Regions from separate parts of the Streptomyces sp. FIT100 genome, predicted to be linked through region 2. Evidence: predicted binding sites of a transcription regulator. Region 2 holds the regulator's gene; the other holds the start of a gene.
The links. Region 2 encodes HspR, which represses chaperone genes until heat shock. Its sites were predicted from a motif close to TTGAGNNNNNNNNNCTCAA; they were not measured.
Positions count from the first base shown of each region.

Region 1: a site for HspR is predicted at 4,570-4,588, ahead of lon (endopeptidase La). Genes of this name have one in related genera too.

Region 1 is NZ_CP075715.1:5,429,952-5,436,682, forward strand. It holds gene KK483_RS24545 (multifunctional oxoglutarate decarboxylase/oxoglutarate dehydrogenase thiamine pyrophosphate-binding subunit/dihydrolipoyllysine-residue succinyltransferase subunit) at 1-851, opposite strand, end outside; gene KK483_RS24550 (HAMP domain-containing sensor histidine kinase) at 1,111-2,202, opposite strand; gene KK483_RS24555 (response regulator transcription factor) at 2,199-2,942, opposite strand; gene KK483_RS24560 (spermidine synthase) at 3,046-3,756, opposite strand; gene KK483_RS24565 (GNAT family N-acetyltransferase) at 3,799-4,470, opposite strand; gene lon (endopeptidase La) at 4,611-6,731, shown strand, end outside.
Region 2 is NZ_CP075715.1:4,243,277-4,250,007, reverse strand. It holds gene clpB (ATP-dependent chaperone ClpB) at 1-1,010, opposite strand, end outside; gene KK483_RS19180 (pyridoxamine 5'-phosphate oxidase family protein) at 1,170-1,583, shown strand; gene KK483_RS19175 ((2Fe-2S)-binding protein) at 1,742-2,059, opposite strand; gene KK483_RS19170 (helix-turn-helix transcriptional regulator) at 2,468-3,448, shown strand; gene KK483_RS19165 (heat shock protein transcriptional repressor HspR) at 3,542-4,006, opposite strand; gene dnaJ (molecular chaperone DnaJ) at 4,011-5,198, opposite strand; gene grpE (nucleotide exchange factor GrpE) at 5,244-5,939, opposite strand; gene dnaK (molecular chaperone DnaK) at 5,939-6,731, opposite strand, start outside.

The DNA of each region.
Region 1 (6,731 bases), 1.2 Mb from region 2:
TTGATGGCCGCGACGACGAGCTGGCGCTCCCCGTTCGGCTTCACCAGGTCGATGGCGAGGCCGAGGTTGATGTGCGGGGGCTTGACCAGGACCGGCTTGCCGTCCTTCTCCGCGAAGGAGTTGTTCATCGACGGCATGGCCTTGATCGCCTGCACCATCGCGTAGCCGATGAGGTGGGTGAAGGAGATCTTCCCGCCCCGGGCGCGCTTCAGGTGGTTGTTGATGACGATCCGGTTGTCGAAGAGAAGCTTCACCGGGACGGCGCGGACGGAGGTGGCTGTCGGCAGCTCCAGCGAGGCGTTCATGTTCTTCGCGACGGCGGCGGAGGGGCCGCGCAGCGGGACGAGCTCGGGGCCCGCCGGGGCCTCCGCGGCGGGCGCGGCGGCCTTGGGGGCGGCAGCGGGCTTCGCCGGGGCGGCGGGCGCGGCCGCGGCGGGCTTCGCCGGAGCCGCGGGAGCCGCCGGAACCGGGGCCGGAGCGGCGGGAGCCGGGGCCTGGGCCGCAGGGGCGGCGGGCTGCGCCGGGGCGGGTGCCGGGGCGGGTGCCGGGGCCGGAGCCGCCGGGGCCGCGGGCGTCGCCGGAGCCTGTGCGGTGCTCGGCGCCTGCGCGGCGGCGGGTGCGGTGGGCACCGCAGCCCCCGCGGCAGCGGAGCCGGCGGTGGCCGCACCGCCCGGCTTGTAGTCGGCGAAGAAGTCCCACCAGGCGCGGTCGACCGAATTCGGGTCCTGGAGGTACTGCTGGTAGATCTCGTCGACGAGCCACTCATTGGGACCGAACGCGGCAGCGGGGTTCTTCCCCTGCCCGTCTGGGTCGGTCGAAGTGCTCGAGTTACTGGGGGACTGAGACGACACGGCGGCAACCGCCCTCTTCCGCTTCACAAGGTGATGGACAGCGGAAATAAAGGCTACGCCTCCACGGCCGGGAGGTGCAGGCCGGGCGTGGTCATCGTCGCCTAAGTCACACCGGACGGTCGGTTTCGGCGTAGGGAATGGCGGGAAACAACCCTGGTTTCCCCTGGCGAAGGGTGCGCGCGACCGCGGCTGCGGGCCCCTGGCCCGCACCCCCTGACGGCACGCACGGAGAATGTGTGCCTCCGGTTCGAACCCTACGTCAACCGCGTCGCTGCGCGACTCCCGGAAGGGTGACCTGGATCCGGCAGCCGCGCTCCGATTCGGCCACTCCGATCCGCCCGCCGTGCAGCTCCACGGCCCAGCGCGCGATGGCCAGGCCAAGACCCGTACCGCCGTCGCTGCCGGGGCCGTGCGGGGCCGGGACGCTGCCCCGGTTGAAGCGTTCGAAGACCTTGTGCCACTCCGACTCCGGGATGCCGGGGCCCTCGTCCCGGACCTCCAGGTCGAGCGACTCCGTCTGCGGACCGCGCCGGGCCCGCACGGTGACCCGGCCGTGCGGCGGGGAGTGCTTCACCGCGTTGTCGATCAGATTGGCGACGACCTGGTGCAGCCGCTCGGCGTCCGCGTGCGCCGTCAGCTCCGGTGGGGACACGTCGAGGTGCAGATGCACGTCCTTGCGGGTGTGACTGCCGGACCCGGAGGAGAGCCCGCGCTGCACGGCGGCCAGATTGGCCTCCTTCAGCACCCCCGACAGATACGGCCACACCTCGAAGCGCCGTGCCCTGAGCGGTACCACACCGTTGTCGAGCCGTGACAGGTCCAGCAGCGTCTCGACGAGCCTGCCGAGCCGCTCCGTCTGCTTCAGCGCCGTCCGCATCGTCTCGGGGTCTGCGGCGGACACCCCGTCCACGACGTTCTCCAGGACCGCGCGCAGCGCCGCGATCGGGGTGCGCAGCTCGTGCGAGACGTTCGCGACGAGCTCCTTGCGGTGCCGGTCCACGGCCTCCAGGTCGTCGGCCATGCGGTTGATCGTGGAGGCGAGGTCGCCGAGCTCGTCACGGCGGCCCGCGCCGCGCACCCGGCGGGTGTAGTCGCCGTGGGATATCGATTTGGCGACCGTGTTCATCTCGTCCAGCGGCGCGGTCAGGCCGTGGGCGACGAACTGCGTGATCAGCAGCGTGGTGATCATCGCGAAGACGGTGACGTAGCGCAGCTCGGCCCCGGTCCTGAAGGCGACCAGCGCGAGGCCGGTCGTGATCAGCACCGACATGACGACCAGTGCGCCGAGCTTGGTCTTGATCGAGATCTCGACCGTGCCCACCTCGGACCGGAGCCGGCTCAGCCGGTTCATGGGGCCGGGGTCTCCAGGGCGTATCCCACGCCGTGGACGGTCCGGATCCGCTCAGCGCCGATCTTGCGGCGCAGCGCCTTGATGTGGCTGTCGACCGTGCGCGTGCCGGAGGCGTCCGCCCAGTCCCAGACCTCGGCGAGGAGCTGCTCGCGCGAGAGCACCGCGCGCGGCGTGTTCGCCAGGCAGACCAGCAGGTCGAACTCGGTGGGGGTGAGGTGCACGTCCTCGCTCCGGACCCGGACCCGGCGCTGCGCGTGGTCGATCTCCAGCTCACCGAGGCGCAGGATGCCGCTGCGCGGCGTCACGGCCGCCAGCGCGGCGCGCTCCACGCGGCGCAGCAGGACGTGCACCCGCGCCGCCAGTTCCCGCATCGAGAACGGCTTGGTCATGTAGTCGTCGGCGCCGACGCCCAGCCCGACCAGCATGTCGGTCTCGTCGTCGCGCGCCGTCAGCATCAGCACCGGCACCGGCCGCTGCGCCTGGACGCGGCGGCAGACCTCCAGGCCGTCGAAGCCGGGCAGCATCACGTCGAGGACCATCAGATCCGGCTGCCATGCCTCGGCCGCGTCGACGGCGGCCGGGCCGTCCGTCGCCGTCTGGACCAGGAAGCCCTCGGCGCGCAGCCGGGCGCCGATGGCCTCGACGATGGTGGTGTCGTCCTCGACCACCAGCACCCGGCGCTGGGCACTGGCCGTCGAGTACGACGCTGCGCCGTTGCTGCTGGTGTGTGTCTGCTCCATCGCCCCGCCCCTGTCGCGCACTGCGAGCTGCGTGTAGTTCGGTGTGTCAGGTCTAGATCGGTGTGTCAGGTCAGTCAGCGTAAAGGCATCGATCGTCTCGCGGCTACGCAGGGCGAACAGCGAGATGGACCACGTCGGGTACGCCTCGGGCAACGTGGACCTCTTCGGTTCTTACCCCGCTGAATCCGGCATTCCGCAATGACTCTTCGAAATCGCCGGAGGGTCTGGCCGACCACACGGCGAGCACCCCGCGGGGGTTCAACCTGCTTGCGCAGGCCGCGAGTCCGGCCGGTGAGTAGAGGCTTCCGTTGTCCTCCGTGACAGTCCAGTCGGGGCCGTTGTCGATGTCGAGGCAGAGCGCGTCGTATGTGTCCGAAGAGTTATGGACGTACGTGACGAGGTCCGTGTGGAGAATCACGGTCCTCGGGTCGGCGAGCGCGCCGGCGGAGATCGCCGCCAAGGGGCCTGACACGTGCCAGTCGATGATCGCCCGCTCGCGCTCGGCGACGGCGATCCGCCCCCAGGAGCGGTCGGCCGCGGCGTGAGCCAGCGAGAAGCCGGCGCCGAGGCCGCCGATGAGCACGGAGGGTGCGCGGGGCGGATCGGGGAGGTCGGCCAGGACGCGACGCGCGGCGTCGATCAGCAGCCGCTCCGACCGGCCGTCCGAAGTGTCCATCAGGAAGCACCCGTTGGCGATGATCTCGTGGACGCTCCGGCCGTCCGGGCCGCCGCGCTCCCGCAGGACGACCTCGCCGTACGGTCCCTCGCGCCGGTCGAGTGTGCGGGGCGCTGAGTCACTGCTGGGCCGCACCATGGACGGCAGGTTACGAGAAGCCCTACGGCGGGCGGCGGGTCTTCATGGCGCCTTCGGGGCGTAGGAGACGCTGACCAGCGGCGCGATCACCCGCCACCCGAGCGACTCGTACAGCCCCCGCCCGTCCGGTGTGCCGCCGAGGACGGCGGCGCCGGCGCCCCGGGCGGCCGCGGCGTCCTGGAGCGTGCGCATCACGAGGCTGCCGAGGCCCTTGCGGCGATGCTCGACGGCTGTCTCGATCTGGTCGATGACCGCGGTCCCGGATCCGCCGGGCAGGGCGATCTGGCCACGGGTCGCGAAGGTGCCGTCATCGGTGGTGACGAGGGCGCGGGTGACACCGCCGCGGGTCCAGCTGCGCAGCCGGTAGCCGGCCGGCACCGGGAGGCGGCCCGCCTCGCGGTGCAGCGACGCCGTCATGAGGAACCCGGGCTCGTCGGGCGTCCAGTCCGGCCCCAGCCAGGGCAGGACCCTCTCCGGTTCCTCGAAGATTTTCAGCCACCGGCCCGGCGTCCGCGCGGCCGCGGCGACCTCGCGGACCGCGGACTCCCCGCCGGCGGTGAGCACATGGCGGGTGGTGTGCCGGGGCAGCCCGACGTCGACGGTGAAACCCCAGGGCTCGGCCAGGGGGTCCGCGGCGCCCCGCGAGACGACCCAGCCGTCCACCCAGTCCCGTACCGCGTCCGGCAGTGATGTAACAGCCGATGTAATAGCCACTGATGTCACCAGGACATTACATCGAGTGGTCGCGGATTCCGGTATCCCCGATCGCTCATAGCGAACATGCCCCGGGGAACAACCGGCACCCCTCCTGCATTGAGTCCATGTAGCTCAACTTGACTGCCGAAGGGGAGATCATGGCTGCTGAGTCCTCGGCCTACAACGACGCCCTCACCCTGCCTGTGCTGCCGCTCGACGACGAGGTCGTGCTGCCCGGGATGGTGGTGCCGCTCGACCTGTCCGACGCCGACGTACGGGCCGCGGTGGAGGCCGCCCAGGCTGCCGCCCGCACCCAGCCGGGCAAGCCCAGGGTGCTGCTCGTCCCGCGCATGGACGGGACCTACGCCGCGACCGGCGTGCTCGGCACCGTCGAGCAGGTCGGCCGGCTCTCCGACGGCGACCCCGGCGCCCTCATCCGAGGCCGCAGCCGGGTGCGCATCGGCGCCGGCACGACCGGACCCGGCGCCGCCCTCTGGGTGGAGGGCCTCGGTGTCGACGAGACCGTGCCGGACCCCCTGCCGGGCTCCGTCACCGAACTCGTCACGGAGTACAAGGCGCTCGCCACCAGCTGGCTGAAGAAGCGCGGCGCCTGGCAGGTCGTCGACCGCGTCCAGCAGATCGACGACGTCTCCGCCCTCGCCGACAACTCCGGGTACTCGCCCTTCCTCACCACCACCCAGAAGGTGGAACTGCTGGAGAGCGCCGACCCGGTCGCCCGGCTGAAGCTCGCCACCGAGCAGCTCCGTGAGCACCTCGCCGAGCAGGATGTGGCCGAGTCCATCGCCAAGGACGTCCAGGAGGGCGTCGACAAGCAGCAGCGCGAGTTCCTGCTGCGCCGCCAGCTCGAAGCCGTGCGCAAGGAGCTGCGCGAGCTGGGCGGCGAGGCCGAGGGCGACGAGTCCGACGACTACCGGGCCCGGGTCGAGGCCGCCGACCTGCCCGAGAAGGTCCGCGAGGCGGCCCTCAAGGAGGTCGACAAGCTGGAGCGGTCCTCCGACCAGAGCCCCGAGGGCGGCTGGATCCGCACCTGGCTCGACACGGTCCTGGAGATGCCCTGGAGCGAGCGTACGCAGGACGCGTACGACATCCAGGGCGCCAAGGCCGTCCTGGACGCCGAGCACGCGGGCCTGGACGACGTGAAGGAGCGGATCACCGAATACCTGGCGGTGCGCAAGCGGCGCACCGACCGGGGGCTCGGCGTGGTCGGCGGGCGGCGCGGGGGAGCGGTTCTCGCGCTCGTCGGCCCGCCGGGCGTGGGCAAGACCTCGCTCGGCGAGTCCGTCGCGCACGCGATGGGACGCAAGTTCGTCCGCGTCGCGCTCGGCGGCGTACGGGACGAGGCGGAGATCCGCGGCCACCGGCGCACCTACGTCGGCGCGCTGCCCGGCCGTATCGTCCGTGCCGTCAAGGAGGCCGGGTCCATGAACCCGGTGGTCCTGCTCGACGAGATCGACAAGGTCGGCTCCGACTTCCGCGGGGACCCGGCGGCGGCGCTGCTGGAGGTCCTGGACCCGGCGCAGAACCACACCTTCCGGGACCACTACCTGGAGGTCGAACTCGACCTGAGCGACGTCGTCTTCCTCGCCACGGCCAACGTCCTGGAGGCCATCCCCGAGGCCCTGCTCGACCGGATGGAGCTGGTCAGGCTCGACGGCTACACCGAGGACGAGAAGGTCGTCATCGCCCGCGACCACCTGCTCACGCGCCAGCTGGAGCGGGCCGGTCTGGCCGGCGGCGAGGTCACCATCGACGAGTCCGCGCTGCGCAGGCTGGCGGGGGAGTACACCCGCGAGGCGGGCGTGCGGACCCTGGAGCGCGCGATCGCCCGGCTGCTGCGGAAGGTGGCGGCCCAGCACGAACTCGGCGAGCGCGAGCTGCCGTTCACCGTCACCGACGCCGATCTGCGAGGGCTGATCGGCCGGCCGCACCACGTCCCCGAGTCCGCCCAGGACCCGGCCGAGCGCCGCACGGCGGTCCCGGGCGTGGCCACCGGCCTGGCCGTCACCGGCGCGGGCGGCGACGTCCTGTACGTCGAGGCGTCACTGGCCGACCCGGAGACGGGCGGAGCGGGGCTGACCCTCACCGGTCAGCTCGGCGATGTCATGAAGGAGTCCGCGCAGATCGCCCTGAGCTTCCTCCGCTCGCACGGTGCGGAGCTGGAGCTGCCCGTGGCCGACCTCAAGGACCGGGGCGTGCACATCCACTTCCCGGCGGGCGCGGTCCCGAAGGACGGCCCGAGCGCCGGCATCACCATGACG
Region 2 (6,731 bases):
TGCTGGAAGCGGCGCTCCAGGGCGGGGTCCTTCTCGATCCGCTCGCGGTACTCGTCGAGGGTCGTGGCGCCGACCATGCGCAGTTCGCCGCGGGCGAGCATCGGCTTCAGCATGTTGCCCGCGTCCATCGCGGAGTCGCCGCCCGCGCCCGCGCCGACGACGGTGTGGAGCTCGTCGATGAAGGTGATGATCCGCCCTTCGCTCTCCTTGATCTCGGAGAGGACGGTCTTCAGGCGCTCCTCGAACTCGCCCCGGTACTTCGCACCCGCAACCATCGCGCCCAGGTCGAGCGAGACGAGCCGCTTGTCGCGCAGCGACTCGGGCACATCGCCCTTCACGATCCGCTGGGCGAGCCCCTCGACGACGGCGGTCTTGCCGACGCCGGGCTCACCGATCAGCACGGGGTTGTTCTTGGTGCGGCGCGAGAGCACCTGCACCACCCGGCGGATCTCCTGGTCACGGCCGATGACGGGATCGAGCTTGCCCTCACGGGCCGCGGCCGTGAAGTCCGTGCCGAACTTCTCCAGGGCCTTGTACTGGCCCTCGGGGTCGGGTGTCGTCACCCGTCGCCCTCCTCGTGTCCTCTCGAACGCCTCCAGCAGCCTCTGCGCCGTGGCCCCCTGCCCGGACAGCACCTCGCCGGCCCGCCCGCCCTTGGCCGCGACACCGATGAGCAGGTGCTCGGTCGACACATAGTCGTCGCCGAGCTCCTTCGCACGGGTCGTGGCGTCGGCGATCACGGCGAGCAGTTCCCGGCTGGGCTGCGGGGGCGCGACGGTCGAGCCGGTCACGCTGGGCAGGTCGGCCAGGACCCGGTCGGCCCCGGAGCGCACCGCGGCCTGGTCGGCGTCGACGGCGGCCAGCAGGTCGGTGATGTTCTCGTTGTCCTGGCCCGCGAGGAGCGCGAGCAGAAGATGCGCGGGGGTCAGATCGGCGTGCCCGTCGGACACGGCCCTGGTGGAAGCGGCATTGAGCGCGTCCCGGCTCCTGTTGGTCAGCTCGGCGTCCACGTGCGGTCTCTCCTCCTCAGCTGCGTCTGAGCGGCGTCGTACTGCTGCATGACGCCTCCTCTGTCCATGACTCGTCCAGCGTACACAAAGTTGAGTCTATTCCACTCAAGGTCCATCCAGGGCTACTAAACGGGCAGCTCCGGCGGTAGGTTCCAGGGCATGGCCATCGATCCGCGCAGCCCGGACCCGTCGTATCTCAGCTTCTGGCGGGAGTACCACATGTGCACCCTGACCACCCCGCGGCCCGACGGCACCCCGCACGTCGTCGCGGTGGGCGTCACGTACGACCCGGAGGGCGGCGAGCGGGGCATCGCCCGCGTCATCACCAACAAGCACAGCCGCAAGGTCGCGAACATCCTGGCAGCCGCCCCGGAGCCGGCCCCGGTGGCGGTCTGCCAGGTGGACAAGGGCCGCTGGGCGACGCTGGAGGGCCGCGCCACGGTCCGCACGGACCCGGAGGCGGTCGCGGACGCGGTGGCGCGCTACGCGGAGCGCTACGGCCGCACCCCGGCCCCGAACCCGGACCGGGTGGTCATCGAGATCGCGCTTACCCGTGCGATGGGCCGCGCCTGAGTCGCGCCCCTGCCGGGGCCGGAGCAGCGCCGGAGCCGGGCCGGAGCAGCGCCCGTGCTGTGCGCGCACAGCACAGCGGCGCCATCGTGTTTCAGGTCCACGATGGCGCCGCTGTGTGGGGGAAGTACCTGAGCGATCTTGAACGACGGGGGAACCGCTCAGGCACTGCGGGGGGTGGCGGTGGTGGTTTGCGGTTCGACCAGCTGGTGGTCGCGCTGGTCGAGATTGACGAAGATCATGCCGTACCTGATGGCACAGCGAACGGGTTGCGGAGCCCCGCGGGGCCTCCGGAGGCACCGGTACGCGCGGATCTCCTCGTCGTCACCGCGGTTGATCACGACCGGTTCGCCGAGGAGGGTGACCATCAACGAATCGCCACGGTGCGGCACCGCCGTGACGAGGTCGATGAAATGCCACCCGGAGCGGTACGCGGTCGCCATCTCACGGCGGAAACGAGGATCCTCGGGAACCGTCATGCCTGCGCGGACCCCCAACCCGGGTCCGCGGCCGGAGCCGCTCCCCAGCCAGGATCCGGGAGCGTGCGCGGCACGCTTCCCCAGCCCGGGTCGCCCTGAACCGTCTGCGGTGCGAGCTCCCAGCCCGGGTCCGGCATTTCCCAGCCCGGGTCAGGCGCCGCCGTGGTCACCTGCGTACCCAGCCCCCACCCGGGGTCCTCGGCCGACGCCGCCACTCCCACCGCCGCAGCAGCAAAGAGCGCGACACCGACTACGGTGCGTATGAGCTTCTTGGCCATGACCGAGCAACCTCACTTGAAGGTGATTCCTACGGCTCCCCCGCAGCCATGACGATGGCTCACTCTCCACGTTTCCACCACTCGCCCAATGCATCATGTTCCTGTATTGCAAAAGCCTGGGGGTGTACAGATGCGGTCGGAACGGGACAATCAGGGGCACCCTCATACACATGCGGAGCTGTGCGAGGCCGGCTCCCGGCTCTACGCGAGCGCACTGCGGACCGGGCGCATCGCCCGGACGGAGGTGGCCTCCGCGCCCTGCCTGATCGACCTGGACCTGCTCCGTCCCGACCCCGACGACGCCCAGTGGCTCCGCCCGGTTCCGCCCTCCGCGGCACTGGCCCAGCTGCTGCTGCCGATAGAGAACGAAATCCAGGAGCGTAGACGGCTCACCGTAGAACTGTCCGACGCGTTTGAGCCATTCATGACCATCAGCGCGCAGGACCCCTCGACGACCCACGCGATAACCGTGCTCGAAGGGCTCCCCCGGATCAACGCCAGCCTGGACCGCGTCGTCGCCGAGTGCACGTCGGAGCTGCTGACGGTGCAGCCGGGCAGCGGGCGCAGCGCGGCCACCTTCGGCGAAGCGCTGCGCAGGGTCAGGCCGCTGCTCGGCCGGGGCATCACGATGCGCACGCTCTACCAGCACACCGCCCGCCATCAGCCGATCACACTGGCCTATCTGGAACGGATCGGGCCCGAGGTCGAGGTGCGCACGCTGGAGGAGATCATCGACCGGCTGATCATCGTCGACCGCAAGGTCGCGTTCGTCCCGGCCAGCCGGGACCGCCAGGTCGCGCTCGAACTCCACCACCCGGGCCTGGTCGAGTATCTCGTCGGTGTCTTCGACCAGTTCTGGATGCAGGCGATACCGCTCGACGACCCCGTGACGTACGAGCCCAACGTGAACGGCATCAGCGGCGTGCAGCGCGCCATCGCCCGGCTCCTCGTCGAGGGCCTCGTCGACGAGGCCATCGCCCGCCGCCTCGGCATGAACGTCCGCACCTGCCGCGCCCACATCGCCAAGTTGGCCTCGTGCCTCGGCAGCGGTTCGCGGGCGCAACTCGGCTTCCTCATCGCCCGGTCCGGAATCCTGGAGCAGGACAGCTGAGCGCCCGCACCCGGTGACATGCCGAAGGGCCCGGTGCCGTGCACCGGGCCCTTCGGACGAACTGCCTTGCTGCCTCGGGCTGCCTCGGGCGTCCTACTGCTCGCCGCGCTTCGGCCGCCACACGACCAGCGCGCTCGCCTGCTGCACGTCCTGGTACGGCACCAGATCGCGCCGGTACGAGGCGTGCACCTGCGCCTCGCGCTGCTGCATCGCCACCGCCGCGCCCTCCACCGCCGCCGAGAGCTCGGCGACGCGCGCCTGGAGCGCCGCGACCTGGTTCTCCAGCTCGATGATGCGCTTGATACCGGCCAGGTTGATGCCCTCGTCCTGCGACAACTGCTGCACCTGGCGGAGCAGTTCGATGTCGCGGGCCGAGTAACGGCGGCCACGGCCGGCCGTCCGGTCCGGGGAGACCAGGCCGAGGCGGTCGTACTGCCTCAGCGTCTGCGGGTGCAGGCCGGAGAGCTGGGCCGCCACCGAGATGACGTACACCGGCGTCTCGTCGGTGAGTTCGTAGGCCCTGCCACCGAATCCCGGCTGTCGACGTCGGCCGTCCATCGTGTCACGCTCCCTTCGCAGCCTGGAACAGTTCTGCCCGCGGATCCTCGCCCTCAGTCGCCTTCCGGTATGCCTCCAGGGCCGAACGCGCCTCGTCGCCGAGGTCCTTCGGCACCGCGACCTCGACGGTGACCAGGAGGTCGCCCCGGGTGCCGTCCTTGCGGACGGCACCCTTGCCGCGGGCGCGCATCGTGCGCCCGTTGGGAGTGCCGGCGGGCAGCTTCAGCGTGACCGGGGACCCGCCGAGCGTCGGCACCTTCACCTCGCCGCCGAGCGCCGCCTCCGTGAAGGAGACCGGCACCGTGACGGTGAGGTTGTCGCCCTTGCGCCCGAAGACCGGGTGCGAGTCGACGTGGACGACGACGTACAGATCGCCGGCCGGGCCGCCGCGCTCGCCCGGGGCGCCCTTGCCGCGCAGCCGGATCCGCTGGCCGTCGCTCACCCCGGCGGGGATGCGGACCTGCATGGTCCTGGACGACTTGGCGCGGCCGCTGCCGTGGCAGACCTCGCACGGGTTCTCCGCGATGAGACCGCGGCCCTTGCAGTCCAGGCACGGGTCGGTCAGCGAGAACGAACCGCTGCCGCCGCGCGAGACCTGGCCGGTGCCGACGCAGGTCGGGCACACCCGCGGCGTGCCGTTCTTGTCGCCGGTTCCCGAGCACGCCTTGCAGGGCTGCTGGCTGGACATCCGCAGCGGGACCGTGGCCCCGTCCACCGCCTCGGTGAAACTGAGCGTCACCTCGGACTCGATGTCCTGGCCGCGGCGCGGCTGGGTGCGGGCGCCCGCCCCGGCGCCGCGGTTGAACAGTCCGCCGAAGACGTCCCCGAGCCCGCCGCCGAAGCCACCGGCACCACCGGCGCCGCCGCCCCCGGCCTGAGCGCCTCCGAAGAGGTCGCCCAGGTCGAAGTTGAACGTGCCGCCGGCGCCGGGACCGCCGGCCCTGAAGCCACCGTTGCCGAACAGGGCGCGCGCCTCGTCGTACTCCTTGCGCCGCTTGGGGTCGCCGAGCACGTCGTTGGCCTCGGAGATCTCCTTGAAGCGCTCCTCGGCCTTGGTGTCGCCCTTGTTGGCGTCCGGGTGGTACTCACGGGCGAGCTTCCGGTACGCCTTCTTGATCTCGGCCTCGGTCGCGTCCTTGGGGACGCCGAGAACCTTGTAGTAGTCCTTCTCCACGAAGTCCTTCGTGCTCATCGACGTCCCTCCTCTCGGACACGTCCTCGTACGCAACCGATCACGTCAGCCCTCGCCCGGGCCACCGCTCTCCTCGTCGGCCGACTGCTCGTCCTTCGGCGCCGCGGGCGCCGCAGGTGCCGCACCCGGCTGGGGCTCGGCGACCGCGACCCGCGCGGGGCGGATGGTGCGCTCGCCGATCCGGTAGCCCGGCTGCAGGATCGCCACACAGGTCGTCTCGGTGACGTCCGGCGCGTACGAGTGCATCAGGGCCTCGTGGACCGTCGGGTCGAAGGGCTCGCCCTCCTTGCCGAACTGCTGAAGGCCCATCTTGGCGGCGACCGTCTCCACCGATTCGGCCACCGACTTGAAGCCGCCCACCAGCTCGCCGTGCTCGCGGGCACGGCCGATGTCGTCCAGGACGGGCAGGAGCTCGGTCAGGAGCTGCGCGACGGCGATCTCCTTGACCGTGATCCGGTCCCGCTCCACACGACGGCGGTAGTTCTGGTACTCGGCCTGGAGCCGCTGGAGGTCCATCGTGCGCTCGTTGAGCGCCGTACGGAGCTGGTCCAGCTGGGCCGTCAGGCCGGCGGACTGCGCACCCGCCTGCGCTGCCTGGGCAGCCTGATGCGCGTTCTGTGCCGCGTCCCCGGCCGGGGCCGCCCCCTCCGTGGAGGGGGAGGCGGCCTGCGCCGCTTCGTCCGGAGTGGCGCCGGAGGGGACGTCAGGCTTCTCGTCGAAGCCCTGGGTCTCCTCCGTCATCAGGCAGCGCCACCCTTCTGGTCCTTCTCGTCGTCGACGATCTCGGCGTCCACGACGTCGTCAGCGCTGTCGGAGGGCTGGGCTGAACCGTCACCGGCGCCGCCCGCGGCCTGCTGGGCCTGCGCGTCGGCGTACATGGCCTGGCCGAGCTTCTGGGAGACGGCCGCGACCTTCTCGGTGGCGGTGCGGATCTCCGCCGTGTTGTCGCCCTCGGCGGACTCACCCTTCAGCTTCTCCTTGAGCTCGGTCACCGCCGTCTCGACCTCGGTCCTGATCTCGCCCGGGACCTTGTCCTCGTTGTCCTTGAGGAACTTCTCGGTCTGGTAGACGAGCTGCTCGGCCTGGTTGCGGGTCTCCGCGGCCTCGCGGCGGCGGTGGTCCTCCTCCGCGTACTGCTCGGCCTCCTGGCGCATCCGGTCGACCTCGTCCTTGGCGAGCGAGGAGCCGCCGGTGACGGTCATCTTCTGCTCCTTGCCGGTGCCGAGGTCCTTCGCGGTCACGTGCATGATGCCGTTGGCGTCGATGTCGAAGGAGACCTCGATCTGCGGCACGCCGCGGGGGGCCGGCGGGAGGCCGGTCAGCTCGAACATGCCGAGCTTCTTGTTGTACGCCGCGATCTCGCGCTCGCCCTGGTAGACCTGGATCTGCACGGACGGCTGGTTGTCCTCGGCCGTCGTGAAGATCTCGGAGCGCTTCGTCGGGATCGTGGTGTTGCGCTCGATGAGCTTGGTCATGATGCCGCCCTTGGTCTCGATACCGAGGGACAGCGGGGTCACGTCGAGGAGCAGGACG